Regions from separate parts of the Brevundimonas sp. NPDC046655 genome, predicted to be linked through region 1. Evidence: predicted binding sites of a transcription regulator. Region 1 holds the regulator's gene; the other holds the start of a gene.
The links. Region 1 encodes LexA, which represses DNA repair genes until DNA is damaged. Its sites were predicted from a motif close to ATGTTCNCNANNTGTTCT; they were not measured.
Positions count from the first base shown of each region.

Region 2: a site for LexA is predicted at 6,716-6,733, ahead of ACI2KI_RS08760 (ImuA family protein). Genes of this name have one in related genera too.

Region 1 covers NZ_JBJDPV010000001.1:334,981-349,711, forward strand. Annotated here, with positions in the region: gene lpxB (lipid-A-disaccharide synthase) at 1-1,012, shown strand, start outside; gene ACI2KI_RS01650 (hypothetical protein) at 1,145-1,486, shown strand; gene ACI2KI_RS01655 (hypothetical protein) at 1,592-1,765, opposite strand; gene gltA (citrate synthase) at 1,899-3,200, opposite strand; gene gltX (glutamate--tRNA ligase) at 3,266-4,681, opposite strand; gene ACI2KI_RS01670 (ComEC/Rec2 family competence protein) at 4,800-6,848, shown strand; gene lexA (transcriptional repressor LexA) at 6,829-7,521, opposite strand; gene trpC (indole-3-glycerol phosphate synthase TrpC) at 8,644-9,441, opposite strand; gene trpD (anthranilate phosphoribosyltransferase) at 9,438-10,472, opposite strand; gene ACI2KI_RS01690 (anthranilate synthase component II) at 10,477-11,067, opposite strand; gene ACI2KI_RS01695 (hypothetical protein) at 11,177-11,365, shown strand; gene trpE (anthranilate synthase component I) at 11,362-12,903, opposite strand; gene ACI2KI_RS01705 (peptidylprolyl isomerase) at 12,900-14,731, opposite strand, start outside.
Region 2 covers NZ_JBJDPV010000002.1:203,642-218,372, reverse strand. Annotated here, with positions in the region: gene ACI2KI_RS08810 (DUF3363 domain-containing protein) at 1-855, opposite strand, end outside; gene ACI2KI_RS08805 (relaxase/mobilization nuclease domain-containing protein) at 776-1,207, opposite strand; gene ACI2KI_RS08800 (lytic transglycosylase domain-containing protein) at 1,614-2,252, opposite strand; gene ACI2KI_RS08795 (S26 family signal peptidase) at 2,297-2,809, opposite strand; gene ACI2KI_RS08790 (DUF2840 domain-containing protein) at 2,806-3,360, opposite strand; gene ACI2KI_RS08785 (helix-turn-helix transcriptional regulator) at 3,357-3,620, opposite strand; gene ACI2KI_RS08780 (ArdC family protein) at 3,757-4,638, opposite strand; gene ACI2KI_RS08775 (DUF736 domain-containing protein) at 4,703-4,999, opposite strand; gene ACI2KI_RS08770 (hypothetical protein) at 5,699-5,971, opposite strand; gene ACI2KI_RS08765 (SOS response-associated peptidase) at 6,015-6,578, opposite strand; gene ACI2KI_RS08760 (ImuA family protein) at 6,774-7,532, shown strand; gene ACI2KI_RS08755 (Y-family DNA polymerase) at 7,447-8,967, shown strand; gene ACI2KI_RS08750 (DUF3833 family protein) at 8,973-9,449, opposite strand; gene xth (exodeoxyribonuclease III) at 9,498-10,298, opposite strand; gene ACI2KI_RS08740 (error-prone DNA polymerase) at 10,403-13,648, shown strand; gene ACI2KI_RS08735 (hypothetical protein) at 13,799-14,065, shown strand.

The sequences.
Region 1 (14,731 bases):
CCCGTTCGACATCGCCGAACTGTCCATCCTGGGCTGGATCGAGGGACTGAAGGCCTATGGTCTGGTCAAGCGTCGGGTGGCCGACACGGTGGCCCTAGCCAAGGCCGAGCGGCCCGACGCGGTCGTCCTGATCGACAGCTGGGGCTTCACTATCCGCGTGGCCAAGGCTCTGCGCGAGGTGCTGCCCGGCGTGCCGCTGATCAAGTATGTCGGACCACAGGTCTGGGCCTCGCGTCCGGGTCGGGCCAAGACCCTGGCCGCCAGCGTCGATCATCTGCTGTCGCTCTACAGCTTTGACGCGCCCTGGTTCGAGCGCGAGGGTCTGCCGACGACGGTCGTGGGGTCACAGGCCCTGCACGTGGACATGGCCGGCGCCGACGGCGCCCGGTTCCGCGCCGCGCGCGGCATCGCCGCCGATGCGCCCCTGCTGCTGGTCCTGCCGGGCAGCCGACCCAGCGAGATCACCCGCATGACGCCCGTCTTCGAGGCGACAGTGAAGCGTCTGAAGGCGGCGAACCCTTCGCTGGAGGTGGCCGTAATCGCCGCCGGCACGGTCGCCGCTGATGTGGCGGGCCGCGTCGCCGCCTGGCCCTTCCGTGCCCATCTGGTGCAGGAATCAGACAAGTACGACGCGATGAAAGCGGCCAATGTCGCCTTGGCCACCAGCGGTACGGTCTCGACCGAACTGGCCCTGGCCGGTGCGCCCATGGTCATCGCCTACAAGATCGACGGCCTGTCCTATCTGCTGATGAAGAAGCTGGTGACGGCCAAACACATCACCCTGTTCAACATCGCCGCCGACGACCGCATCGCCCCCGAATTCATCCAGAATGACGCCACGCCCGAGAAGCTCACCGAGGCGGTCGGGCGTCTATTGCCTGACCCGCAGGCCGCCGCCGATCAGGCCGCGCGCCAGACGGCAGCCTTGGACCTGATGGGCCGAGGCGGTCCCGATCCGTCGGAGCTGGCGGCGGATGCGGTGCTGCGGGTGATTGCGGCTCGAAAGGGCTGAAAGTGCAGACTGTAACGTCGGTGTGTGGTGCCTCAAAGCGCGTCCGCTTTCGACCCGTGGCGGACATTCCCGTCGTCCGCGATTGAGCTCCACTATCCCCTGATCTAGCCTCCCGGCAAAGCGGAGGCGCGCATGAAGGTTCGATCATTTATTGCAACGCTAGGATTTGCCCTGGCCGTCAGCGGCTGCGCATCTAGCGAGAAACACGTCGGCACCACGGCCGATGGCACACCGATTCATGGCAGGAGCTTCACCCCAACCGACCGTGATGGCGCCGCCACTCTTAATTGTGCTGTTGGCGAAGATCTAAGGTTGGCGGACTGTCGCATTGTCAGTGAGCGCCCGGAAGGCAAGGGCTACGGTGCTATCGCGCTGGCCCAAGCTTCTAAGCCAGAAGCCCGCTTGAGCCGTCCGAGAGGAAGTTTGCGTGCAGGGGCGCGGATTGAATTTACGGTCCGCTTTCGCGAGAATTGAGCGCTCGAACCAAGCCACCCATCGTCACTCCCCGATCACTAGGGCTAAAGTCCGCTTCCCATCCTTGACGGCCTTTCACGATGTCTGCTGGCTGCGCCTTGGCACTTAGCGCGTCATCCAGGGCTTGTTAGACCCGGATTTCACGGTGATTGACTTGTCGCGCTGCAGGCCGCCCTTCTGCGGCGGGCCGGAGCGGGCTTTCAGCGCGGCCTGTTTCAGGCGCAGGGCGCGTTGGGCCGGAGTTTCGGCGGCGGGGACGTCGTCTTTATGGTCGCTCATGTCGATTACCTAGCATGGCGGAGCCGCTACGGCGGCGTGGGGTGAACAAAAAACGCCGGAGCTTTCGCCCCGGCGTTTTTCATTTTTGTTTGGCCGTGGTCAGAAGGCGCAGCCTTCTCGACCCGACACGGCCTTAGCCGCGCTGTTCGATCGACACGTAGTCGCGTTGCGTCGGGCCGGTGTAGAGCTGACGCGGGCGACCGATCTTCTGGGTCGGATCCGACATCATTTCCTGCCACTGCGCGATCCAGCCGACGGTGCGCGCCAAGGCGAACAGGACGGTGAACATGGTGGTCGGGAAGCCCATCGCCGACAGGGTGATGCCCGAATAGAAGTCGACGTTCGGGAACAGCTTGCGCGACGTGAAGTACTCGTCCGACAGGGCGACGCGTTCCAGTTCCTTGGCGACCTGGAACAGCGGATCGTTTTCACGGCCCGTGGCGGCCAGCACTTCATAGGCTGACTGCTGCATGACCTTGGCGCGCGGATCATAGTTCTTGTACACGCGGTGACCGAAGCCCATCAGCTTGTACTTACGGTCCTTAACGCCCTGAATGAACTCGGGAATACGGTCCGGCGTGCCGATTTCCTTGAGCATGTTCAGCGCTTCTTCGTTAGCGCCGCCGTGCGACGGGCCCCACAGGCAGGCGATGCCGGCGGCGATACAGGCGAACGGGTTGGCGCCCGAAGAACCGGCCAGACGGACGGTCGAGGTCGAGGCGTTTTGCTCGTGGTCGGCGTGCAGGGTGAAGATGCGATCCATGGCGCGGACCAGGGCCGGATCGACCACATAATCCTCGGCCGGAACGGCGAAGCACATGCGCAGGAAGTTCTCGGCGTACGACAGGTCGTTGCGCGGCGAGATGAAGGGCTGGCCGATGTGGTATTTGTAGGCGCGGGCGGCGATGGTCGGCATCTTGGCGATCAGGCGGATGGCCGAGATGTCGCGCTGCACCGGATCATGGATGTCCAGGCTGTCGTGATAGAAGGCCGACAGGGCGCCGACGGTGCCGACCATGATCGACATGGGGTGGGCGTCGCGGCGGAAGCCTTCGAAGAAGCGGTCGAATTGGGCGTGCAGCATGGTGTGCCGCGTGACGCTCTGCTCGAACTTCTCGTACTGGGCGGCGGTCGGCAGTTCGCCGTGCAGCAGCAGGTGGCAAACTTCAATGAAGTTCGATTTTTCGGCCAGCTGGTCGATGGGATAGCCGCGGTGCAGCAGCACGCCGGCGTCGCCGTCGATGTAGGTCAGAGCCGATTCGCACGAGGCCGTGGAGGTGAAGCCCGGGTCGAAGGTGAAGGCGCCGGTCGCGCCGTACAGCTTGCGGATGTCGATGACGTCCGGTCCGGTCGAGCCCGCGAGGACGGGAAGTTCGACGTTCTTGTCGCCGTAGGTGAAGGTCGCCGTGCCGGCGGGTTTCGCTTGTTCAGTCATCTAGGCCCCTTTTGTTTTCCTTCGACCGGGCGCGGGGAGGCGTCGGCCTGCGTGGTTATGGGTGTTCACTTAGTCTGTTGCAGCGCATCATCCAAGCGCCCCAGACCTTCGTCGCGTCCCAGGGCTGCAAGAATCCGCGCAATGTCGGGCGACACCGAGCCGCCAGTCAAAGCGCCGCGCATGGAAGGGCCGATTTTTCCGAAGCCTACGCCCTCTTCCTTAGCAAAGGCCTTAAGTTCAGCTTCGAGGGCGAAAACGTCCCAGCTCTGGAAAAGACGGAGCCGTTCACGGAGTCGTGAAATTCTCTCGCCGCCTTCGCCGCTTAACAAACCAAGGGTTTTCTCATCGAGGGCGAGCGGACGCTGCTTCAGGACGAACTCGGTCTGGGCGACCAGTTCCACGACGGTCTTGGCGCGGTCCTTGACGAAGGGCATGGCGCGCAGCAGGCGGGCCTCGTCGTCGGGCTGCAGGGCGCGGCCCTGGGCCAGGTGGGCGTCCAGGGTCAGCTTGGCCAGACGATCGTCCTCGGCCAAGCGGATCCAGTGGGCGTTGACATGGGCCAGCTTGTCGAAGTCGAGGCGAGCTGGGGCCTTGCCGATGCCCGGAAGGTCGAACCATTCGATCGCCTGTTCGTCGCTGAACAGTTCGTGGTCGCCGTGGGCCCAGCCCAGACGCGCCAGATAGTTGCGCATGGCTTCGGGCAGATAGCCCATCTCGGCGTATTCATGAACCGCTTGGGCGCCGTGGCGCTTGGACAGCTTGGCGCCGTCGGGACCGTGGATCAGCGGGATGTGGGCGAAGGTCGGACGCGTCCAGCCAAGCGCGTCATAGATCAGGCTCTGGCGGGCGGCGTTGTTCAGGTGGTCGTCGCCGCGAATGACGTGGGTCACGCCCATGTCGTGGTCGTCCACCACCACGGCCAGATTATAGGTCGGGGCGCCGTCCGAGCGGACGATGACCAGATCGTCCAGCGACGAGGATTCCCAGCGCACGCTGCCTTGCACCGCGTCATCAACCACGACGGCCTGGTCCAGCGGGCGGCGGAAGCGGATGGTGGAGGGCTTGGCCAGATCATCGACGGTCGGCTCGCGGTCGCGCCAGGGCGAGACGAAGTCGCGGCCCTCGGCCTTGGCGGCGTCGCGCAGGGCGTTGGTTTCGTCGGCGGTCAGGAAGTCGCGATAGGCATGGCCCGAGGCCAGCAACTGCTCGGCGACCTCGCGGTGGCGGTCGGCGCGGGCGAATTGGAAGACCGGCTCTTCGTCGCCGAACAGCTCCAGCCAGGACAGGCCGTCGAAGATGGCCTTCACGGCGTCGTCGGTCGAACGCTCGCGGTCCGTGTCCTCGACGCGGATCAGGAATTTCCCGCCCCGGCTCCTGGCGTACAGCCAGTTGAATAACGCGGTTCTCGCCCCGCCGATATGCAGGTAGCCTGTGGGCGAGGGGGCGAAGCGGGTGACGACAGTCGAGGAAGGGGAGGTCATTCAGGAAGGGTCCGTTGCGGAGGCCCTTATACGCCCGCGCGCGCCAAAGCGAAGCCTTGCCTTAAGGGTTCTTGACGGGGGGCGCGCCGAGGTCGCGGCGCAGACGGATCGGTGGCGATTGTGGGCGCCGGTCTTCTTTGGCGGCGGCTGCGCGATCTATTTCGCCTTGAGGGCCGAACCGGCGGGATGGCCGCTGATGCTGGCGGCGGTGCTGACAGGCGGGGCCTGGCTGGCAGGGCGGCGGCTTGGGCTGGCGCGGCGCCGGACCCTCGCCCTGCTGATGCTGGCCTGCCTGTGCGGCGGGGCGGCGACAGCCAAACTCAGGACCGAGGCGGTCAACGGGCCGATCGCGCCGGCCCTGGCCGAGTCGACCGTGGTCGAGGCCTGGGTCATGGACATCGACAGTCCCGGCGAGCGCGGCGCGCGAATCGTCGTGGCGCCGGTGCGGATCAGGGGGCTGACCCCCGAGGCGACGCCGGTTCGGTTGCGGGCGACGGTGCGCGGCGAGCCGCCGGCGCCGGGGACGGCGGTGCGTCTCTATGGCATTCTGAACCCGCCGCCGGCGCCGGCCAGTCCGGGGGCCTATGACTTCGGCCGCAATGCTTTCTTCCAGGGCATGGGCGGGACGCTGTTCGCTCTGGGGCAGACACGACCGACGGTTCTGCCCGAGCCGCCCTGGCGGGTGCGACTGGCGATGAAAATCAATGCGGCGCGTTATGCGCTGGCGCAGAGGATCGTGGCGCGGCTGGGCGAGCGGACGGGCGGAATCGCCGCCGCCATGACCACGGGACATGAGACCTGGATCGGGCGCGAGGATCTGGACGCAATGCGCGATTCCGGGCTGGCGCATATCCTGTCGATCTCGGGCCTGCACATGGCCATCGTCGGCGGCTTTGTCTTCTTCGCCGTGCGGCTGGGCGTCGCGGCCTGGCCGTGGCTGGCGCTCAGGGTGTCGGGCAAGAAGGTCGCGGCGGTCGCGGGGCTGATCGCGGTCGGGACCTATCTGGTGGTGTCGGGCACGCCGCCGCCCGCCGAGCGGGCGGCGATCACGGCCTCCATAGCCTTTGTCGCCATCCTGCTGGATCGACAGGCGGTGACCATGCACGCCCTGGCGGTTGCGGCTTTCGCGGTTCTGTTGCTGCAACCCGAGGCCATCGTCACGCCAGGGTTCCAGATGTCGTTCGCGGCGACAGCGGCTCTGGTAGCGCTGTCCGAGGTCTGGCCGCGCCGGATCAAGGAGATTTCCGCGCCCTGGCCCTTCGTGGCGGCGCAGAGGCTGGGCAGTTGGCTGCTGGTGGCATGCACCGCCAGTCTGGTCGCGGGCATGGCGACCGGGCCGTTCGCCATGCAGCATTTCAACCGCACCGCCGTCTATGGCCTGGTCGCCAACATGGGCACGGCGCCGGTCGCGGACTTCATCCTGATGCCGGCGCTGGCGCTGGGCGCGGCGCTGGAGCCGCTGGGGCTGGGCGCGCCCTTCCTGTGGCTGGCGGGCAAGGGCGTCGATCTGATGCTGGCCATCGGCCACTGGACGGCGGGCCTGCCGGGGGCGGTGCAGACGGTGGCCAGCGCCCCGGCGGCGGCTCTGCCGGTGGCCTTCCTGGGCATCCTGTTCATCTGCCTGTGGCGCGGGCGGTTGCGCTGGCTGGGTCTGCCGCTGGCGGCGGCTGTGCTGATCTGGCCGCGTCCGGCGGCGCCGGATCTGTGGATCGGCGACGGCGGGACCAATGCGGCCTGGCGGCAGGCCGAGGCGGCGGTCGTGGTGCGGCCCGGCGTGCGGCAGTTCGCGGCCGATCTGTGGTCGCGGCGGCGCGGGTTGGCACTGACGCCGAGACCGGAGGAGGGCTGGGCCTGCAGGCGGTCCTTCTGCGCGCCGGAAGCGGCTGGGCCGGTCGCGCTGTGGTGGGGGAAGAAGGGGCCGACGGCGGAACAGTTGGACGCGATGTGCCGGTCGGCGTTGGTCGTCAGCAGCCGGGCCGATTTGACATGGTTGCCCGCTTCATGCGCGGACCGGCTGGTGCTGGACGGCGTTGACTACTCGCGCGGGGGCTCGGTGGAACTGTGGCGCGTGGGCGCGGGCTGGAAGGCGGTGTGGGCGGCTGACGTGCGCGGCCAGCGGCCGTGGACGCGTCAGGCCGATCCCGACTTCAGTGATAGCGGCGGATAAGGCCGACCAGCTTGCCTTGGACCGCGACCTGATCCGAGCCGTAGATCTTGGTCTCGTAGTTGCGGTTGGCGGGCTCCAGAGCGATGGAGGCGCCCTTCTTGCGCAGGCGCTTCAGCGTGGCCTGTTCACCCTCGACCAAGGCCACCACGATCTCGCCGGACGAGGCGTCGGCGGTGGATTTGATGATGACCATGTCGCCGTTGAGGATGCCGGCCTCGATCATCGAATCGCCCTCGATCTCGAGCAGATAGTGTTCGCCCGCGCCCAGCATGGTTTCCGGCACGGGATAGCGGGCGGTCTCATGCTCGATGGCGTCGATGGGCGTGCCGGCCGCGATCTTGCCCATCAAGGCCAGTTCGCGCGTGTCGTTGGCAGGCTCAGCGGCGCGGGGGCGACCGCCGCCTTCGATCACGCCGGGCTTGAAGCCCGCGTGGCCGCGCGGCGCGCCGGCCGTGGCCTGTTCCGGCAGCTTGGTCACTTCCAGCGCGCGGGCGCGGTGGGCCAGACGGCGGATGAAGCCGCGTTCTTCCAGCGCCGTGATCAGGCGGTGGATGCCCGACTTGGACGCCAGATCCAGCGCCTCCTTCATCTCGTCGAAGGAGGGCGAGACGCCCGTTTCCTGAATCCGTTCGTGAATGAACATCAGGAGTTCGTGCTGCTTCTTGGTGAGCATGGGCGCAAGGCTTCCAGAACAAGGCGTGAACCGTTGTCGATGTTCTGTAAGTGTTCTTGCTGAATGTCAACTCGGCCGCGTTGAGGGGGCGCTGCCGCTCAAAGCGGCTTCTTTGGATGTCAGCTAAGGGTGGAAAGCTGCAACACCGACTCATGAAGCTCCCTCATCAGCCTCATTGACGTGTCTGAGACGCCTGCGCCTCTGTCTCTCGCGCCGTCGTCGCTCACGAGCTTCGAACCGCTGGATCCAAAAATATCCTCTCCAGCCGAAGAGCAAGCACCAGGGCGCTCCCCAGATCACACTAATGGCGACCGTGGCTGCTGTAGCTCCGAAAAGCAGCATTGGCACCAACCCCACTGAGACTATGAGGACGAGCCAGTTTCCCACACGGTAAAACTCATGATCGAACTCTCGGTCTAGCCAGCGAACGATCGGGTGATGGTGGGGTGTAGTTTTGGGCACCTACAAACGGGACATTGAAAGTAGTCTATCGTCAAGTTCCGCAATGGGTCGATTACGGTCCTGGGCACCGGAGCCCAGAGCGGACATTGGCCTCCAGGCCGAAAAGCCGTCGCCGTCGATGTCAGCTAAAAATGGGAAGCGGATGTTCCACATTTATATCCGAAAGACAGGAGACCCCGTGATGCCCATGATCAATCCAGTTGGGCGTCATGTGCGAACGCACGCGCCTGTCGCGTTATCAGGCTGTTTGATCGCGGCTTGTACGGGAATGACGGGTCACAGCGCGCCCATTTCGTCAGCGCTAGTCGCTCCGACCAACGAGGAAGTCGTCGCATATGTTCAGACGCATTGGTCCAGCTACTCGGAGCGGACCGCACGCTTTCAGCAGCGTCCAAACGACAACGTGTCCCTCATTGGCGTTCGAGACGTCTCCTGTGGATCATATTACGGCATCCCCGAGTGCCGATTTACAGTGACGGTTAGCATCGATGGCGGATCACCTGTCGATCAGCGCCTGTCGAGCCAGTTTGATAGATACCCAGACGGAAAGCTGTTTGAGACAATCGTGCTTATCCATGAGCGCAGGCGGTAAGAGCTGCACCCCGCCAATGTCCGCGACGGGTCGGAAGCTGACATTTCCTGCTGAGCCGATATCCGACGTTAACTCAGCGACAGCAGGGCCTTGGTCGCCGCTTCCACATCATCCTGACGCATCAAGCTTTCGCCGACGAGGATGGCTTGGGCGTGGGCGTCGGTGACGCGCTGGACGTCGTCGGGGGTGAAGATGCCGCTTTCGGCCACCAGCAAGGCTTTGACGGGGCTGAGCATGGACAGGCGCTCGGTGGCGTCGAGGTCGACCTCGAAGGTGCGAAGGCTGCGGTTGTTGACGCCCACCAGATCGCCGCCCAGCTTGCAGGCGCGGGCCATCTCGGCCTCGTCGTGGGTCTCGATCAGGGCGTCCATGCCGAAGCGCTCGGCCTCGGCCAGAAGCTCGGCGGCCAGGGCGTTGTCGACCATGGCCAGGATGATGAGGATGCAGTCGGCGCCCAGGGCGCGGCTCTCGGCCACCTGCCAGGGATCGACCAGGAAGTCCTTGCGCAGGCAGGGCAGGGCGACCGCGTCGCGGGCGGCGGCCAGGAAGCCGTCGTCGCCCTGGAAGCTGGGGCCGTCGGTCAGGACGGACAGGCAGGTCGCGCCGCCGCGTTCATAGGCTTTTGCCAGCGCGGGCGGATCGAAGTCGGCGCGGATCAGGCCCTTGGAGGGGCTGGCCTTCTTGATCTCGGCGATCAGGGCCGGGCGGCCGGTGTCCTCGGCCTTGCGTTCCAGAGCGGCGCGGAAGCCGCGCGGGGCCGAGGCCTGGGCGGCGAGGGCCTCGATGGCGTCCTGAGAGGTCGCAAGCTTGCGGGCGGCTACGTCTTCGCGCTTGTAGGCGGCGATCTTCGCCAGAACGTCGGTCATGCGGCCTCGGGCTCGATAGGGGTGTTGGTGACGCGCACCAGGGTTTCCAGCGCGCGGTCCGCGCGGCCGTCGTCGATGACGGCGGCGGCCAGTTCGGCGCCTTCGCGCAGGTCGGCGGCGCGGTCGGCCACGACCAGGGCGGCGGCGGCGTTCAGCACGACGATGTCGCGATAGGGGCCGGGTTCGCCCGCCAGCAGGGCCGTCAGCGCCGCCGCATTATGCTCGGCGTCGCCGCCGCGCAGGTCGTCCAGCGTCGCCAGCGGCAGGCCGGCGTCGGCGGGGGTGACGGTGAAGCGGCGGACGGCGCCGTCCTTCCATTCGGCCACTTCAGTCGGGCCAGTGGTGGTCAGTTCGTCCAGACCCTGACCGTGTACGGTCCAGGCGCGGCGGGCGCCGAGACGGCCCAGCACCTCGGCCAGAGGCTCCAGCAGGGCGGGATCATAGACGCCCATGACCTGACGGTTCGCATGGGCTGGATTACAAAGCGGTCCCAGAAGGTTGAAAACCGTACGAAAACCGATCTCGGCGCGCACCGGCCCGACGTGGCGCATGGCCCCGTGATAGGTGGGTGCGAACAGGAAGGCGATGCCGGCCTGATCCAGGGCGCGGGCCTGTTGCGGGATGGTGGCGTCCAGGTTGACGCCCAGCGCGGCCAGGACGTCGGAGGAACCGGACTTGGAACTGATGGCGCGGTTGCCGTGCTTGGCGACCTTGAGCCCGGCGCCCGCCAGGACGAAGGCCGCCGCCGTCGAGACGTTGAAGGTGTGCTGGCCGTCGCCGCCTGTGCCGCAGGTGTCGATCACCTCGTCGAAGGGGTGATCCAGCGACAGGGCCGCATCGCGCATGGCGGTGGCGAAGGCGACGATCTCGTCCACCGTCTCGCCGCGAATGCGCAGGGCCGTGACGGCGGCGGCGACCTGGGACGGGGTCGGTTCGCCGCGTAGGCAGGCCGAGAAGAAGGCGTGGGCTTCATCCGGCGTCAGGACGCGCCCGTCCACCAGCTTGCCCAGCAGAGGCTTGAAACCGTCCATGGGCTCAGACCGTCGCCAGACGCTTGACGCCCGCCAGATCGAGGAAGTTTGCGATCATGTCGTGGCCGTGCTCGGTGGCGATGGATTCCGGGTGGAACTGCACGCCATGGATCGGCCGGGTGCGGTGAGCCAGGCCCATGATCTCGCCGTCGGCGGTCCAGGCGGTGACCTCCAACTCGGCCGGCAGGGTTTCGCGGCGCACGGCCAGGGAGTGATAGCGGGTGGCGATAAAGGGCGATGGCAGGCCGGCGAAGACGCTGCGGCCCTCATGCTCGATCGGCGAGGTCTTGCCGTGCATCAGGGTCTTTGCGCGGATCACCTCGCCGCCAAAGGCTTGCCCGATGGCCTGATGCCCCAGGCACACGCCGAAGATGGGCATGTCCTGCGGCGCGGTCGTGATCAGCGGCAGGCAGATGCCGGCTTGATCGGGGGCGCATGGCCCAGGCGACAGGAGTACGGCCTCAGGCTTCAGCGCCCAGGCTTCGTCCACCGTCAGGTCGTCGTTGCGGACGACATGCGTCTGGGCGCCCAGCTCCGCGAGGTAGTGGACGAGATTGTAGGTAAAGCTGTCGTAGTTATCGACGACGAGGATCATGGCAGGGTTCTTAGGACGGGAGTGACGACGCGCCAAGCGAAGGCGGACTGAAAGCGGACGTTAAGCTGTCCGCGCGATACAGGAGCATCGCCATCGGAAGAAATCCGTCTTGACCCGCTTAGAAGCCATCCGCGACGCCCGCGACCTGTTGAACGAACCGGTCATAGAGCAACCCAAGCCGCTGCGCCTGCTGGCGGCGGCCGCCTTCGCCGCGACGGCGGCGGTGATGCTGGCGGGGACCATGGTCGTGGGCCCCGGCGTGTCGTTCGACCAGGGTTCCACGGTTTCCAATCCTTAGATCTTGCCGTCGGCGCCCTGGCCGCGAGTCGTCGCGGTGAATCGCCACGCGTCCTCGGCCGCCTTCATCGGGGCGCGGGCCTTGGCCAGGGTTTCGGCGTATTCAGCGGCGGGATCGCTGTCGGCGACGACCCCGGCACCAGCCTGAACGAAGATCCTGTCTTTAGCGAACATGGCGGTGCGCAGGACGATGCAGATGTCCGCCTCGCCATTGGCCGAGATATAGCCCACGCCCCCGCCATAGCCGACGCCGCGCTTCTCGGTTTCCAGTTCGTCGATGATCTCCATGGCCCGTACCTTTGGCGCGCCGGACAGGGTGCCGGCGGGCAGGGCAGCCAAAAGGGTATCGACCGCGTCCAGCTTGGGATCAGCGGCGCCGTGCACGTTGGAGACGATGTGCATGACCTGGCTGTAGCGTTCGACGACGAAGCTTTCCGTGACCTCGACCGAGCCGGGCGACGAGACGCGGCCCACGTCGTTGCGGCCCAGATCGAGCAGCATCAGGTGTTCGGCCCGCTCCTTGGGATCGGCCAGAAGCTCGGCTTCCAGCGCCTTGTCCTGCTCGGGCGTGGCGCCGCGCGGGCGGGTGCCGGCCAGGGGGCGGATGGTGACGCGACCGTCCTTCAACCGGACCAGGATCTCAGGGCTGGAGCCGGCCAGCTGGAAATCGACGTAGTCGAGGAAGAAGAGATAGGGCGACGGGTTGCCGCGACGCAGCGACCGATAAAAGGCGAACGGGTCCTGGCTCCACGGCGCGGAGAAGCGGTGGGCCAGCACGACCTGGAAGATGTCGCCGGCGGCGATGTAGTCCTTGGCCCTGGCGACCATGGCGTCGAAGCCGGCGGCATCGACGGGCGAGCGGAATTCCGGGGCGGGAACCGGCGCGGCTTCGCGCTGGATCGGCAGGGGGCCGCGAAGGCGATCCTCGAAGTCGTCGAGGCGGGCGATGGCGGCGTTGAACGCCGTGTCCGCCTCGACATCGCTGTCGGGATAGGCCGCGGCGATCAGGACGATCTCGTGCTTCACCGAGTCGAAAATGGCGACCAGCGACGGGCGCGCCATGACGGCGTCGGGCAGATTCAGCGGGTCAGGGTTCGCCGGACCCAGCGGCTCCAGCAGCCGCACCATGTCGTAGCCGAAGACGCCGAACAGGCCGGCGGCCATGGGCGGCAGATCGTCGGGCAGGTCGAACCGGGTGGCGGCGATCAGGGCGCGCAGGGATTCGAGCGCGGGGCGGTCTTCAGCGGTGAAACGGTCGGACAGGACCGCCTCGCCGCGCGCCATCTCGGCCTGACCGTCGCGGCAGCGCCAGACGACGTCGGGGGCCAGGGTGACGATCGAATAGCGGCCGTTGACCGCGCCGCCTTCGACCGACTCCAGCAGGCTGGCGTAGGGCCGTCCGTGACCGACCTTGAGGAAGGCCGAGACGGGCGTTTCCAGGTCGTCGATCAAGCGGCGAACGACGACCTGGGGGCGGCCTGATTTCAGGCCAGAGACAAACGCGGCGCGTTCACCTTCGTGTCCAACGCCTGCGCTCATTTCTTGGCGGGCGCGGGGGCCGGCGCCGCCGGAGCGGTTGCGGCAGGGGCTTCGATGCCCAGGGCCGCGATGGCGGCGGCCGGGTCGTTCTTGGCCTTCACGCGTGCGGCGGCCGCGGCGAAGCTCTGTTCGACCATGGCGTTGGCCAGAGCCTGGGTCAGGCGCGGACGAACCTGCTCGACCAGGGGCGCGGCCAGGGCGGGAACGGCGGCGTGGATGGCGTCGACATGGCCGACCACGAAGCTGTTCTGCGACGCCGCGCCGGTGAAGACTTGGCCCTTGCCCTGACCGAACAGGCCGCGCAGGACGCCTTCGCCCAGTTCGGTCTGGCTGGCCTGGCTCTGTTGGACGGCGGTGCGCGTAGCCAGCTGGGCGCCGGCCGAAGCAGCGACCTTGGCGATGTCCTCGCCGCCGCGAATGCGGCCAGCCAGCTCCTCAGCCTTGGCCGACAGACGGCGCGCGTTTTCGCGCAGGGTCCATTGCTGGGCCAGAGGGGCGCGAACTTCGGCCAGGGTCGGCAGCGAAGCCGGACGGATGTCGTCAACGCGGACGGCGAAATACTGGCCTTCGCCGGCGTCGATGATGTCGCTCTCGCCGCCCTTGGACAGGGCGTAGGCCGACTCGAAGATCTGACGCGGCGCGTTCAGGGGCTGACCGTCGGGCAGGCGGCCGTCAGCGGTGAAGGGCGGCAGCTGCACCAGACGGGCGCCGACCGATTGGGCGGCGTCGGCCAGGTTCTTACCTTCCTGGCGGGCCTTTTCGTACTTCTCGACCTTGGCGTAGGTCTCGCCCTTCACGTCTTCGGCGCGCAACTCCTGAACCAGGGCGTTGCGGACGCTTTCCAGCGTGGCGGGCGCGCCGGCGGTGACGCCGGTCACCTTGGCGACGGTGAAGCCCAGGCGGCCCTGGATCGGGTTGGAGACCTGGTTGGCCGGCAGGGCGAAGACGGCGGCGCCGACAGCGGGGTCGCCCAGCGCGCTCTGCGGCGTGTCGTTATAGGTGCTGACCTCGATCTTGTTGGCGGCGGCGACCTCGGCCGGGGTCTTGCCGGCGCGCAGGTCGGCGGCGACGCGGTCGGCGGCGGCCTTGTTCGGGACGGTCAGCGTGACGAAGGTGCGCTTTTCGGCGTTCGACAGTGCGGCCTTGCGGAACTCGAAACGCTCGCGAATGCGCTCTTCGGTGATCGGCGCTGCCTGGCTGTTGGGGCCGGGGTTGAACAGCACGATCGAGATCATGCGGAATTCGGGACGGCGCAACTGGGCGGCGTTCTCATTGAGGAAGGCGGTCAGTTGAGCGTCGGTCGGCGCGCCAGCGGCCCCGGCCATCGCCTGGGTCACAGTGAACCAGCGCCCATCGCGCGTTTCCAGCGCCTGACCGGCGAGCAGGGCGCCATAGATGCGCGGCACGCGCGCGCCGGCGAAGACGCCCGCACCGAACTGGCTTGCGACATACTGATCGCGCAGGTCCTGCTCCAGCATCTCCGAGGTCATGCCTTGCGCGGCCAGAGCCTGCTCGTAACGGTCCTGATCGAACTGGCCCGAAACCTGGTTGAAGAAGGCCGGGATCCGGCGGATTTCCTTCAGCACCAGTTCCTTGCCGGGGCGGATGCCGGCGTTCCAGGCCCAGGCCAGGAAGCCCATGCGCTGGGTTTGGCTTTCCAGGTACTGGGTGTGGATGTTCTCCTTGACCATGTCGTCGAACGACACGGGGCGACCGGCCTGCTCCTGCAGGTTGGCGCGGACGCGCTCGAAGTCGCCGCGGAACTGCTGGGCGCCGACGCTGCGGTCGCCGGCGTCGATGACGTGCTTGGGTCCGAAGCTCGAGAAGA
Region 2 (14,731 bases), on a different contig from region 1:
GATTTCCAGCAGGCCGGGCGCGAAGCGCACGCCGGCCCCGCGCCGTTCGGCCAGCCCCTCGGCGACCAGATGATCAATGCGCGCTTCGCGGGCGGCGGCGACTTCGTCCGCGAAGCCGCCGGCCTCGGGCAAGGGGTTGGGATCCAGCGCTCGCCTGTCCAGCCATGTCGCGCCCCTGGCGGTGATCTGGCCGGTCAGGTCCAGGTCGGACAGCGTCACCGTCATCGGATGGGCGCCGCGCGACGGCGGGCTGGCGCGCACGATGGCGTCGACCCTGGGATCGGGCGCGCCGGCGTCCGCCAAGGTGATGTGATGAACCCGACCGTCCAAGCCGTCGATGACGGCGAAACCCGTGCCGCGCAGTTCGTCGTCCCGGCCGCGCGCAAGAACCCGTCCGACGACGACGTCGGACAGGGCCGAGGTCGCCCACTGTTCCGGAGCCCGAACGAGCGCGCGCGCCTCCAACGCCGCCGCCAGACGAGCGGCCGTTTCAGTCTCGCGGGCGATCGCGCGCAGCCGCTCCCCGATCCCCTTCTCCAGCCGCCATCGGCCCGGGCTTGCCGGGACCGCCAGGCCGAACCCTTCGAGCGTCCTGAGCCGATGAACCAGGGCCCGGACGCCGACCGGATCGCCGAGCGACTTCGCCGGGATCAGGTCTACACCGCCTTCGCCGTCGGCCAGGCGCTCGAGCGCGCGATCGAGGCGGGTCCAGCCCTGGGCCTCGGCGTCCCGCATCAGCGCGACGACGCGTTCACGCGGACTCGGCGGCCCCAGTTCAAGCTCCGCCAGGGCCTCGGCGCGCGCGAAAGCCCCGGCTGATATAGTCCCGGCTGATGACCAGGTCGGAGCCGTCATCCAGCCTTCCGCGCAGCACTATATGGATATGGGGATGGACGGTGTTCAAGTGATCGACCGCGACCCAGTCGAGCGGCGCGCTGAGATCCCGCTGAACCTCGGCCATGAGATCGCGGGCATAGGCGCGAAGGTCGGCGAGTTCGGCCGCGTCCTCCGGCGAGACGATGAAGCGAAAATGATGACGATCGTCCTTTGACCGCTCCGCAAAGGCAGAGGCGTCGATCATGTCGCTTTCGGCGCCGAAGAGCCGCCCCGCTTCGCCGTCCCGAGTCACGCCGTCGCGCTGGAGATAGCCGATGTGCGCGGCGAGCCCTCCTGAGCTTCGCCGCGCCACCCGCGCCTTGACGACCACCCGCCTCCGGGACGTCCCTGCGTGGAGGCTGCGAACCACGGCCGCGCGCCCCCGCCCAAAGGTGCTTCCGCCTGAACCGCCTCCCTTGCCTACGCGCGGTCCGCGCGGGCGACCGCCGGCGCGGGCGACGGCGACCAGAACCTGGCGCAGCGCCGTATCGATCCGCGATCCTGACGCCCCGCGGATGCGTCCGGGCCGCACCTGGAAGTCGTCGTCTCGGGTCATGACGGCAGGCAAAAGGCGCAAAAACATGCGTCCTTCCCGTGACATGGCCAGTCGGGCAAGGCTCGAAGCCTTAACAGACCTTGATTCAAGGCCTTGATACAAAAGGCAAAAACCCTCCCCCACCCTCGCCGCGCCTTGCGGCTTTTATCTCGCCCTCCCTTTTTCACCTTTCCAGGGAGCCTCATCGCGGCAAAACCGGATCTGAGCCGGCGGCGGGCGCCGACACGGGGAAGAGCCCGGCCCCTTCATGACCGGAAGACTGAGGCATGTCCGGGAAGAGCGGCGCCTGGTGCGGATCCGCTGCGGGGACATCCATGATCCGAGGCGCGGCGGGCGACGCCGCCATCCTGTCCAGGAACCCTATTCGGGCGACATAGTCGCGGGTTTCCAGAGGCAGTGGGCGACCCTTGTCCCGATGCTCGAGGTAACGCCGCGGCCCGGCGTTGTAGGCGGGCAACATGCCCTGCAGGCCGAACCGGTCGTGCAGTTCGCGCAGATAGGCGGCGCCGGCCATGATGTTGTCGCGAGGATCGTAAGGGTCCGCCCCGAGGCCGTGCCGTCGCCGCAGCTCCTCATAGGTGGCGGGCATGATCTGCATCAGACCCATGGCCCCCGCGCGCGATGTGGCGCGCGGATTGAAGCCGCTCTCCTGCTTCATGACCGCCCGGATCCAGTGTGGAGGCAATCCGAAACGGCTCGCCGCCTGGATGATCAGGTCATCGACCGCGCGTCCGGCAGGGGCTTGCCGGCGCGGCTCCGGAACCGCCGGGAAGGCTATCGGGACGCCCGGAAAACCAGTCGTCGCCAGGGCCAGGCCCACCGCCGCCGCGCGCACTACGCCCCTGCCAGGCAAGGACCGGGCGCTCATCGGCGATCCTCCCTGGTGCGGATCGGCGCGATGCGGCCGATCAGATCCCTGCGGTCGACCGGACCGAAATACCGGCTGTCCAGCGCGTCCGGAACATCAGGCGCGAGCAGGAAGACGGCCTGGGGAGCGAGGACTCTGCATCCCCTCCAGCGCGGCAGCGGGCGTCCGGCGCGGTCCTTTTCCAGCGCCATGGCGGCCGCAGCGCCGTCGATGGTGATCAGAAGTCCCTCGCGACAGACCACGGAAGGCGCGGTCGCCGCGATCGGTTTCAGGAGCGGGACGCCGTCCGGCAGATAGCCGCGCGCGGCGAAGGCCCGCGACCATTCCGGCTTGGGGCGGTAGGCGCCAAGGTCGCCTGCGGCGACCGCGCGTGTCGGCTCCAGCCGGTAGAGGCCGACCGGAAGGCTTCCGGAAACGTTCCAGATCAGGCGCGGCGTGCGGGCGGCAATCGGGCCGAGCGCGAGAAGGACAAGCGCCAGCCCGGCCCATGCTAGCGCGACCGGCCTCATGACGAGACCTGCTGGCGTAGACGAAAGGCCCGGTGACGCTCTGCCGTATAGGCCAGAGGCGGCAGGCTGACCGTCATCCGGGCGTGGACGTGGCGCCAGTAGTCGGGCGCGACCTCGCCCGGTTCGAAGCCGCCGGCCTCTACGGCGTCAATCAGATCGAGGGCTCGGCGAACCCGCGGCCAGCCGTTCAATCGAAGCAGGCTGACCGCGCCCGGAACCACGCCGGGGATAGCGACCCGGTCGCGGGTCGGATCGGCCGCCTGGAGAATGTCGAGGCGCGACACGACGGCGCCACAGGCGTCGGCGGTCCAGCGGACATAGGCGAAGACGGCGCCGGGGGGGAAGGCGACGAAACGGTTCCGGCGCGAGACGATGCGCTGGTCGACCGCCTGACCGAAACGAATCCAGCGTTCTGCACGTCCCGGGTCGAAGACGAGTTCGACCCAGGTCAGGAGGTCGGCGGAATGGGACGACGCGCCCGCCATCACGACAGGTTCGCGGTGATAGGCCAGATAGGGCGGCGGAGGGCCCTCCTCATCCCGGCCGGTCATAGCCCCGAGCCCCCATGCGAGCGGCGCGCAGGGGAGATTCGGTCGTGGCCCGGGTCCGTGGTGGAGGATTTGACGCCGCGATCCGCCCAGGCCTGAAGGTCGCCGACGGCATAGACGACCCGTCCGCCGATCTTCCGATAGAGAGGACCGGTGCCGTAGCAGCGGTGTTTCTCGAGCGTTCGTCCGGACAGGCCGAGATGCCGCGCCGCTTCGGCGGTGCGGAGGTAGCGCGGCGGCATCGGGGTCTGGGCGTCGTGCATGACGGCAATCCTTGCAGGGCTGGAACGCCGTCGAATGTCGGCGGCGGGACAGGCCAAGGATTTCGGCAATCCGGCGTTTGCGGCAGTCGGCGCGCGGGCATCAGGCGATGCCCGCGCGTCATCACGCCCGTTCGCATCAGGGCGGCGGCTGCCTTTCAGCCAGGAACCTCGCGGCGCGTTCCGCATGGGCGGCGGCGGCGACGATAAAGCGGGTGTCATTGCGCAGGACCCGCAGCCAGGAGGCGATGTAGGCGGCGTGGTCGGGCCGGGGTTCGAGGGTCAGGCCGAGGTCCGCGCAGACGAAGGCGGCGCCGAGTTCCGCCACCAGTTCCTCGCGGGCATAGGCCTCGTCGCCGAAGCGGCCGAGCTTGAGATCACGGTCCAGACGGGAGGAATGACCCGTCCAATGAACCAGTTCGTGGGCCAGGACGGCGTAGTAGGCTTCCCGATCCCGGAAGGCCTCGAAGGCCGGCATGTGAACGGCATCAGCGTCCGGACGGTAGCAGGCTGTGTCGCCGCCCTCCCGGATATCGGCGCCGCTCGCGGCGAAATAGCGTTCCGCATGGTGAATCCGGTCCGCGGCGTTGGGACGGTCCGGCGGGGGATATCGATCACCGAGCCCCTCGATCTGGTCCAGGTTGAAGACGATGTACCGCTTGAGGAAACGGCCAGAGCGCCGCGCCTCCGGCTGATCATCCCTGTCATCGCCCGCCGCCGGCGCGGCGTAGACGACGGGGACGCCTTTTTCGCCCTTTCGCACCGCACCGCCGAGGGCGAGGGCCTGACGAAAGGTCATCCAGACAGGACGGCCGTAGCCGCAGCGGGCGGCCCGGACCCAGAGGGTCAGGACGTTGACCCCGTGATAGGGCTCTCCGTCATGACGCAAGGGCCGGGAGACTGCGCCCTGGGTCGTCCACGGACGGCTCCAGGGTCGGACGCCGGCTTCGAGGTCGGCGAGAATGAGAGCGGTGATTTCGGCATGGGGATCGGGGCGAACGGAAGCGGCGGGGCGCGACATGGCGGCCTCCTCGAACAGGGTCTGAAGGGATGGCGGCGGCGCCCCTGGCGCCGCCGCGGGGTTCTCAGTTGCGCGACCAGATGAGGCTGTGCCCCTCGTCGCTCTCGACCAGGGAGGCGTAGATCGGCGCCGGGAAGCTCGGATCGTCCAGCTTGACCGAGAGGTATTCGCGGTTCTGCTGGCTGGTCTTTTTCCAGGCCGCGCCGAACTCCGTCGTCCCCGCGAAGATCCGGTAATCCGGGGCCTTGTCGTCGCTCTTCTCATTCGGCCTGAAGGCTGCCGATTTCACGTTGAGCGTCAGGGTCTTGATCGAACCGGTGTAGCCGTCGCCCTGGGCGATGAAGGATCCGATAGCGGCCATGTCAGTCTCTCCTTTGCTTCGGGCCACGCCTGTCGCGGCCTCGATGGCGATCGGGAGGCCGGGGCCGGAAGGCGCGCAGGGCGAGCGCAGCGAGACCCCGCAGCGCAGCGGAGGACCGGAGGGACCGTCTTTCTTGCTTCGCGAGGAAGGCCGCAGGCCGGGGAAGAAAGTCGTCCTGACGGTTGCGCCAGCCGACCGGTCCCGGTCAGATCCGCCTCATGGAGAGGCCGCGCCGGATGGCGCGAAGGACGGAAGACCGGCCGCTGGACGGAAGCACCTGGCCAGGCGCCCAGCAGGTTTCAGTCTTTCCCTGCCCCTCGGAAGCAAGGCTCCGACCTGGCCGTTTTGAGAATCGACTTCCAATCCTGCCGGACTTCAGATGCGGGCGCCGTTCAGGCGAAAGCTCGGAATGGCGGCCCGCTGAGCCCGACGCGGGCGCCCTCGGCAACGTCAGGACCCATCGAATTTGCGGCGGTCCTCTTCGCTCCCGGCTATGGCTGCAGAAGCGAGAAGGACTCAGCGACGGCTGAACTGCGGAGCCGTCCAGCGCATGGCGACGCCGCCTCGCCGCCGCATCCCTTCACTCCATCCTTCAAAGGTGCAGCCAGTCAGTCTGCGTGCAGGTCCGCGGCGATGACCTGATCGCTCTTGAACTGACCTGACCGCGGGACCCGGCCAGGCCTGGCCGGTCGTCGAGCCTCAGTCCGCGGAGGTCAGGTCAAAATAGGGCTCGCCGCGATCAGCGGCTTCGGCGCGGGTCAGGACCTTGGTTTCGAACAGGGATGAGACCACGATCTTGATCCCTCGATGCCGAATGCCTTCGTCCAGGGTCCTGGCGACGTGCTCAACCGCATGGAGGCTGTCGCACCATTCCGCGCTGTTCACGGCGATCAATCCAGGCATCCGTTGGGCGTCGTCCCCGGCGGCCTGCTGCATGGCGTCGAGGGCGGCGGTCAGCTGATCAGGGGTCATGTGCAGCGGTTAATCTGAGTCGGGTCGCCGCCAAGCCTTGCTCCTATGGATAAACCCGCTCGACGAAGAGCGAGCCCGCGGGACCTGGTCTGAGGATCAGTTCGTCCGGCGCGGAAAGGTCGAGCCAGGGCAAGCCGGCCCCTGGCGGCAGGACGACGATCTGACGGTCGTGATAATGGGCCACGTCCGGGCCGGGCTCTGTCGTCAGCATGGCGAAGGCGCCGTCTTTCATTACCCCGGCGATCCAGAACCAGGGCTGGTCGATCAGGGTGAAACACCACCTGGTCTTCTTGCCCGCCACCTTCGGCTCGGTGAATTCGTAGAAGCCGTCGGCGGGGATGAGGCAGCGGGTCGATCCGGCGAAGGACCGGCCCTCGGACCGGAAGTTGAAGACCGGCTTTCCGGTCGGCCCCTTCCAGGCCCAGGGCGTCGTCACCTGCCGAAGGCCGCCCTCCCCGGCGAGGACGACGGGCGCGCGATCGCCGATCCGGTAGTCTTTCGGCTCAAGGTTCGGCGAACCCTCGGGCATGGCGAGCGTCCGGCCGCTATCGCTGAAGGGCGCTGCCAACTGGTTGACGGGAACATGCAGGCGATAGTTGTTGCACATGGTCCCGTTCCAACGCCCCAAACCCCGGTCGGCTTCCTCTCACCCGGTTTGACGCCCTGTTCCGCCCGGCGGCGCGGGAGAGCCGCAAAGGATTCACAGGGATTCGCAAAGCGGCGCCGCAAGGGACCGTTGACTCCGGACCGAATTGAGAACCAGAACAAAACAGGAACTTCAGACCTCGGAAAGGAGGCCCTCATGTCAATCCGGCCTGCAGCCGAGCTCGCCGAACTGCGCGCCCGTATCCAGAATCTTGAAACCGGGTATCGCCGATCCGCCGGCGTCCTGCCTTTCGGGGTCGCCCCTCTCGACGCCGCCCTGCCCCAGGGCGGGCTGATCCTGGGGGCCCTTCACGAGGTGGCCGGGGGCGGAGACGGGGCGGTCGACGGCGCGGCCGCGGCCCTTTTCGCTGCGGGAATCGCGGCCCGCCTGTCAGGTCCGGTCCTGTGGTGCGTCACCCGGGCCGACCTCTTCGCCCCGGCCCTTCAACAAGCCGGCCTCGACCCGGGGCGCCTGATCTGTCTTGAGGCCGCGGACGAGACGAGTCTGCTGGCCTGTTTCGAGGAAGGACTGCGCCACGGGGGGCTCGCCGCCGTGGTCGCCGAGACGGCCAGGCTGTCAATGACCGCATCGCGGCGTCTGCAACTGGCCGCCGAGATTTCGGGGGTGACGGGCCTGGCCGTTCGTCGATGGCGACGGGCCGCCGAAGCGGCGGATTTCGGCCAGCCTACGGCGGCTGCGACCCGCTGGCGGATCACGCCCCAACCCTCCTCGCCCCTGCCTGCGCCCGGCGTCGGTCGGCCGCGCTGGCTCGTGGAACTGCTCCGCTGCCGGTCAGGCGGCTGCGCCGATTTCTCTCTGGAAGCCTGTGATGAAAAGGGTCGTCTCTCTCTACCTGCCGAACTGGCCCATCGATCGGTTGCGCCGGCGGCTGGGCGAGGCCGCGCCGCCGCCTGAGGCGCCGATCGTTCTGATCGGACGGGATCGGCGCCGACGCCTTCTCACCGCCTGCAACCCTATCGCGCGAGCCCTGGGCCTGCGGCCCGGCATGGCGGCGACCCAGGCTCACGCGCTCGCGCCCGGACTTTCGTCCTTCGCAGCCGATCCCCTGGGCGACGCCTCAGCCCTTGAACGCCTCGCCTGTTGGGCGCTTCGCCTCTACGCCCCGGTCTGCGCCGCGGACGGCCCCGACGGTCTGGCGATCGACGCCACGGGGGCGGCCCATCTCAAGGGCGGGGAGGCCGAGCTCATCGCCGACATGGAGGCGCGACTGGCGGCGGCAGGCGTACAGGCCCGGGGCGTGATCGCCCCCGCCTACGGGGCGGCCTGGGCGGTCGCCCGCTATTCCTCCGGACCCGCCGTCGTGGCCGAAGGCCAGGTCGGTCGAAGGCTCGGCCCCCTGCCCCTGGCCTGCCTGCGTCTGGATTCGGACCTGGTCGATGGACTGCGCCGCATGGGCTTCGAGACCGTTCTGGATCTGGAGCGGCAGCCCCGCGGCCCCTTGACCCTGCGGTTCGGACCCGAGGCCGGGCTAAGGCTCGACCAGGCCCTGGGCCGGGTCTTCGAGCCGATCATCCCCGTGATCGAAGCGGAGCAGCCGCGCGCCGAGCGCCGCTTCGCCGAGCCCATCGGGGCGGCCGAAACCCTCTCACATCAAGTCGGCCTGATGGTCGAGGATCTCTGTCTCCAACTCGAGCGGTGCGGTCTGGGCGCCCGCCGACTCGACTGGCTGTGCCACAGGGTCGACCATCGCGTCGAGGCGGTGCGGGTGGGGCTGGCCCGCCCGGTGCGTGACCGGGATCGGCTGTCACGCCTGCTGCGAGACAAGATAGAGACCATAAACCCGGGATTCGGCATCGAGCGCATGACGCTCGCGGCTTCCATCACCCTGCCGCTGGACTGGCGACCCGGCTCAACCGGCCTGAGCGACAGCGAGAGCCCTGACGTGGCGGGTCTGGTCGATGTCCTGGCCAACCGCGTCGGCGCCCGCCGCCTCTACAGCGTGGCGTCGGTCGAGAGCGACGTCCCCGAGCGCTCGGTGCGCCGCGCCGCGCCGCTCGGCGGGACAGAGGCGTCCAGCTGGCGCACGGACTGGCCTCGCCCGATCCGGTTGTTCCCCACCCCTGAACCGGTCGAGACCCTGGCCCTGCTCCCGGACAATCCCCCGGCCTGGTTCACCTGGCGCGGCGTCCGCCGCCGCATCCGCCGTGCGGACGGTCCCGAACGCATCCATGGGGAATGGGGCCGCAGCGACGCCGAGATGTGGGCCGTGCGCGACTATTTCCAGGTGGAGGACGACGGAGGCGACCGGTTCTGGCTGTTCCGCGCGGGCGACGGCGAGGACGCCCGGACCGGTCCCCAGACCTGGTTCATCCACGGGAAGTTCGGATGAATCCTTCAGCCCTCCAGGCGACGATAGAGGACATGGGCGGTGGCGAACGGCAGGCCCATGCGGCCCGCGACGCCTTTCACCATCACCGCGGTTTCGTCGATGCGATAGAACCAGTCGTCGAAATTCAGTCTGGTCGAGGTCCCGTCCTTCTGAGGCACGTCGCGACTGTAGCGCCAATGAAAGGCGCAGCCGGCCTGGTCGCCTTCGGCTTCGCCGTCGACGCGATCCTCGCGCCCGCTGTAGCGACCATCGCCGAGCGGCCGGATGCACCAGTTCAGCGTATCGACATGACCGTCATAGAAGGTCCAGGTCTCGGTGAAGACCAGTTCGCTTCCATCGAAGTGTCCGCGCGCCGCCACGGTGAAGCGCTGCTGCAGACCGCCGGTCATGCGCTCCAGCACGCCCCAGCCCTCGAGGCGGGCGCTGAGAAAGGTCTCGGGGCGGTATTCGGGGGTCGTGCCCGTGAAGTCGGAAATGTTCATATGGGGGTTCCGCAAGAAGAAGGCCTCCCGACCAACCCCGCAGCAGCGTCAGGGTTTCGCCCTGGGCCGGACAGTCTCGTCGGCGACCTCGATCCAAACGGGCGCATGATCGCTCGTCTTCTCCCAGCCGCGCACCTCCCGATCAACCTCGGCGCGGCGCAGACGAGGCTGGAGCGCCGGGCTCAGCAGGAGGTGGTCGATACGCAGGCCGCTGTTGCGGGCGAACCGGTTTCGCAGATAGTCCCAGAAGGTGTAGACGACCTCATCCGGATGCAGGGCGCGCAAGGCGTCGCACCAGCCCTGATCCAGCAGGCGGGCATAGGCCTCGCGCACCTCGATCCTGAACAGGGCGTCGTCGCGCCAACGTTCGGGGGCGTAGACGTCCAGATCGGTCGGCATGACGTTATAGTCGCCGGCCAGAACCACGGGCGCGCCGCTGTCCATCAAGGCCTCCGCCCGCGCTGCAAGTCGTTCAAACCAGCGCAGCTTGTAGTCGAATCTGGGACCGGGCGCGGGATTGCCGTTAGGCAGGTAGAGGCAGCCCACGATCACCCCCTTCACCGCCGCCTCGATATAGCGGCTCTGCAGGTCGTCGGCCTCTCCGGCCAGGCCGCGTCGGGTCTCGACCGGGGTGTCGCCCCGCGAGAGGATGGCCACGCCGTTCCAGCTCTTCTGTCCCTGCCAGACGGCGCCATAGCCCGCCTCCTCCAGGGCGGCGATCGGAAAGGCCTCCTGCGGAGCCTTGAGCTCCTGCAGACAGACAATGTCCGGCTGGCGCAGGGCGAGCCAGCGCAGCAGGACCTCGAGCCGTCCCCGGACGCCGTTCACATTATAGGTCGCGATCCGCATGCCTGTGGCCAACGCCCCCGGCCGGCGGATGTTGCAACGCGACTCGCTCCTCCCCGCGCAGCAGCGAGAACCGTCCGCCTTCCTCCGGCTCGGCGCGATCGGGCATGACCGACCCCCGCTACGTCGAGCTCCAGTGCGCCTCGCACTTCTCCTTTCTTCGCGGCGCCAGCGCCTGTGAGGAGCTGTTCCATCAGGCGGCGGTCTGCGGCATCGAGGCCCTGGCCGTCACTGACCGCAACAGCCTGGCCGGGATGGTCCGCGCCCACGAGGCCGCCAAGGCTGCGGGAGTCCGGCTCATCGTCGGCTGCCGACTGGAGCTGACCGACGGAAGCGCCATCCTCGTCTATCCCATGGATCGACCGGCCTATGCCCGCCTCTGCCGCCTGCTGTCGCTGGGGAAGCGGCGCGGGGGCAAGGCCCGGTGCCTTCTGGGCTGGGAGGACCTGGAGGCCTATGCCGAGGGCCTGATCGCCATCCTGGTCCCCGACCATGCGGACGACGTCACACGGCGCCGACTAGAGCGGCTGCGGGCCGTCTTCGCGGCGGAGGCCCATCTCGCCCTGACCCTGCAACGCCGTCCCCGGGACCAGATGCGGCTGCATGAGCTGTCGATGATGGCGGCGGATGCGGGGGTGAAGACGGTCGTCACCAATGACGTCCTGTTTCATCATCCGGACCGGCGCATCCTCCAGGACGTGCTCACCTGCATTCGGGAAGGCTGCACGATCGACAGCCTCGGGTTCCGCCGAGAGCGATCCGCGGACCGGCATCTGAAACCGGCCCGGGAGATGCACCGCCTGTTTCATCGCCACCCCGAAGCCCTGGCCAGAAGCCTCGAGATCGCCGATCGCTGCCGTTTCTCCCTGGACGAACTGGCCTATCAGTATCCGCATGAGGCCGGCCTGCCCGGTCTGACGCCGCAACAGGCCCTGGAGCGTCTGACCTGGCAAGGGGCCGCGGGCCGCTACCCCGAAGGCCTCCCGGACAAGGTCCGCAAGCTCCTGGAGCATGAGCTCCGACTGATCGCCGACCTGGGTTATGCGCCCTACTTCCTGACGGTTCATTCCATTGTCCGCTTCGCGCGCAGCCGGGAGATACTGTGTCAGGGCCGGGGATCGGCCGCCAACTCCGCCGTCTGCTTTGTCCTGGGCGTCACCTCCATCGACCCGGAGCGCAGCGACCTGCTGTTCGAGCGTTTCATCAGTCAGGAGCGCAAGGAGCCGCCGGACATCGATGTCGATTTCGAGCACGAGCGGCGCGAGATCGTCATGCAGTGGATCTTCGAGACCTATGGCCGCGACCACGCCGCCCTGTGCTCGACCGTGATCCGCTACCGCTCGCGCGGCGCCCTGCGCGACGTGGGCAAGGCCCTCGGCCTGAGCGAAGACCTGATCAGGTCCCTGTCCTCCCAGGTCTGGAGCTATTCAAGCGACGGCGTCGAGGATCGGCACGCGGAGGAACTCAACCTCAACCTTCAGGACCGTCGGCTGCGCCTCGCCCTCGACCTGTCGCGACAGCTGATCGGCTTCCCCCGTCACCTGAGCCAGCACCCGGGAGGCTTCGTCCTCACCCATGACCGCCTGGACGACCTGGTTCCCATCGAACCGGCGGCGATGAAGGATCGCCAGGTGATCGAATGGGACAAGGACGACATCGACGCCCTGAAGTTCATGAAGGTCGATGTCCTGGCTCTGGGCATGCTCAGCTGCATGAAGCGCGGCTTCGACCTCCTGGCCGAGCACAAGGGCGTCCATCTCGATCTGGCGTCCATCCCGGCCGAGGACCCCCGCACCTACGCCATGATCCGCAAGGCGGACACCCTGGGGGTCTTCCAGATCGAGAGCCGGGCCCAGATGGCCATGCTGCCCCGCATCAAGCCGCGCACCTTCTATGACCTGGTCATCGAGGTGGCCATCGTCCGCCCCGGTCCCATCCAGGGCGACATGGTCCATCCCTATCTGCGCCGCAGGGAGGGTCGGGAGCCGGTCGTCTATCCCAGGCCGGAGCTCGAGAAGGTTCTGGGCAAGACCCTGGGCGTTCCCCTGTTTCAGGAACAGGCCATGCGGGTCGCCATAGAATGCGCCGGCTTCACCGCCTCGGAGGCTGACCAGCTGCGGCGCGCCATGGCCACCTTCAAGTTCACCGGCGGGGTCAGCCATTTCAAGGACAAGCTGATCAGGGGCATGGTCGAGCGCGGCTACGCCCCCGACTTCGCCGACAGGACCTTCCGCCAGCTGGAGGGCTTCGGCTCCTATGGCTTCCCCGAGAGCCATGCGGCCTCCTTCGCCCTGATCGCCTACGCCTCCTCCTGGCTCAAATGCCACCACCCGGACGTCTTCTGCGCCGCCCTGCTCAACGCACAGCCGATGGGCTTCTACGCCCCGGCCCAGATCGTCCGCGACGCGCGCGAGCACGGTGTGGAGGTCCGACCGGTCTGCGTCAACGCCAGTCGCTGGGATTGCAGCCTGGAGCCGACCCGCGAGGGCTTCGCCGTTCGGCTCGGCCTGCGGATGGTCCGAGGCCTCTCCAATGGCGAGGCCGCCCGGCTCGTCGCCGCACGGGAGGATCGCGCCTTCACCTCGCCTGACGATCTCTGGCGTCGCGCCGGCGTCCCGGTCTCGAGCCTGGTGAAACTGGCCGAGGCCGACGCCTTTCGGCCGTCGCTCGCCCTGGAGCGCCGCGAGGCCCTGTGGGCGCTGAAGGCCCTGCGCGACAACCCCTTGCCCCTGTTCGCCGCCGCCGATGAAAGAGACCAGACCCATCGGCCCGAGGTCCCCGAGCCGCCCCCTTCGCTTCGCGCCATGACGCCCGGCCGGGATGTCGTGGAGGATTACAACCATATCGGCCTGACCTTGCGTGACCACCCGCTGACCTTCCTGCGCCACGCGCTGGAGAGGCGTCACGTCATGACCTGCGCGGACGGCGCTGCCATGCGGGACCGGCGTCTGACCCGCGTCGCGGGCCTGGTCCTGGTCCGTCAGAAGCCGGGCAGCGCCAAAGGGGTGATGTTCATCACCATCGAGGACGAGACCGGCGTCGCCAACCTGGTGATCTGGCCCCGTCTCTATGAAGAACAGAGGCGGATCGTCCTCGGCTCCAGCCTGCTGATCGTCGACGGCAAGGTGCAGAAGGAGGGAGAGGTGGTCCACATCGTCGCCACGAGGCTTTACGACGGCGCCGACCTCCTGGCCTCGGTCGGCGATCACGGCGACGCCTTCCCCCTGCCCCATGGACGCGGCGACGAAGTCCGCCGCGGCGGCGCCCCGGATGCGCGCAGGCCCAGGGCCCGGGACATCTACATTCCCGACCTGTCCCTGGACGCCGTCAAGGTGAAGTCGCGGTCAAGGTGACCGAGATGATCGAGGCGGGACGATCAAAAGGGAAGGTTCGCCCCTATCCGACGCCGTTCGCCCCCGGCCCCGTCGAACGGCCGACGGTCCGCAGCGAAAAACGAGAGATCAGAAGAATCGGCCGGAACCGCGGAGCCCCTGTCTCGTTTGATGCGCCAGTTCGAGGAAAGTGGCGTGAATTCATACTTCTGCATCGTTAACATGCCCGGGGTCCCGGCGCGGGAGATTTGCGTCCTGGACGCCGCAGACGATGCTTCTGCGATCAAGGCCCTGGATGCGGTCGAAGCCCTCTGGATCGGCTTTGACACCATCTGTCTTTACCAAGGCGAGCGCTTCATCAAGGTGCTCAGCAATCCGGCGCTCGGCTTTCCCCGGGATGGTCTGGCCCTCCCGTGCGATCTTGATCAGGCCGCCTGACGGGGGGGCCATCGCAATGCGGTCGAACATCGGGGCGCCGCGGCCGCGCGTGGATCGCAAAGACAAGGCGTCAGGACGTCTCGTCTAGCCGACGGCTCAACCTGCATGGACGCAGACGAGGTCCCTTCTCGGCAAGGCGTTTTCAGGCCTGATCAGAGACGTCGCGACAAGACCGCGGACCCGGATGAAGGCGTCCCGTCTCCGAACCGGCAAGCACGCGTGGCGGCGGGCGGGCTCCGGCGACCGCTTGAAGCGGGCGCGCTCAGGGACGACTGCGGCAGGGTCGCCCTTCAGCCTTGGCCAGGATCTCGTTCCAGTAGACGGCCTTGCCCAACAGCCGCGCGCGCGCGCCTGGGTCGCGCTCCGCCAGGGCCTCTGTCAGGAAGGCATCGATCTTTTCAAGCAGCGGGTTGGCCGTATCCCTCGGAACGGGCGCCTCCGAACAGGGGTTGGATTCACAGGGTGTTGAACTAACCCCACCCCCAGTGTTCGGTTCCCGACACACCCGGCGCGGCGGTCGGCCGAGACGGACTTTCGATACGTCGCTTTCCAATCACCCGGAGCGAGGGCCGGGCGGCCGCCTCGTCGAGGAGCGACGCCGCGACCGTCCACCGCCGCCAGGCATGTCCCGTCGGCTTTCACCTGACGTCGGAGCGCCCTTCATGA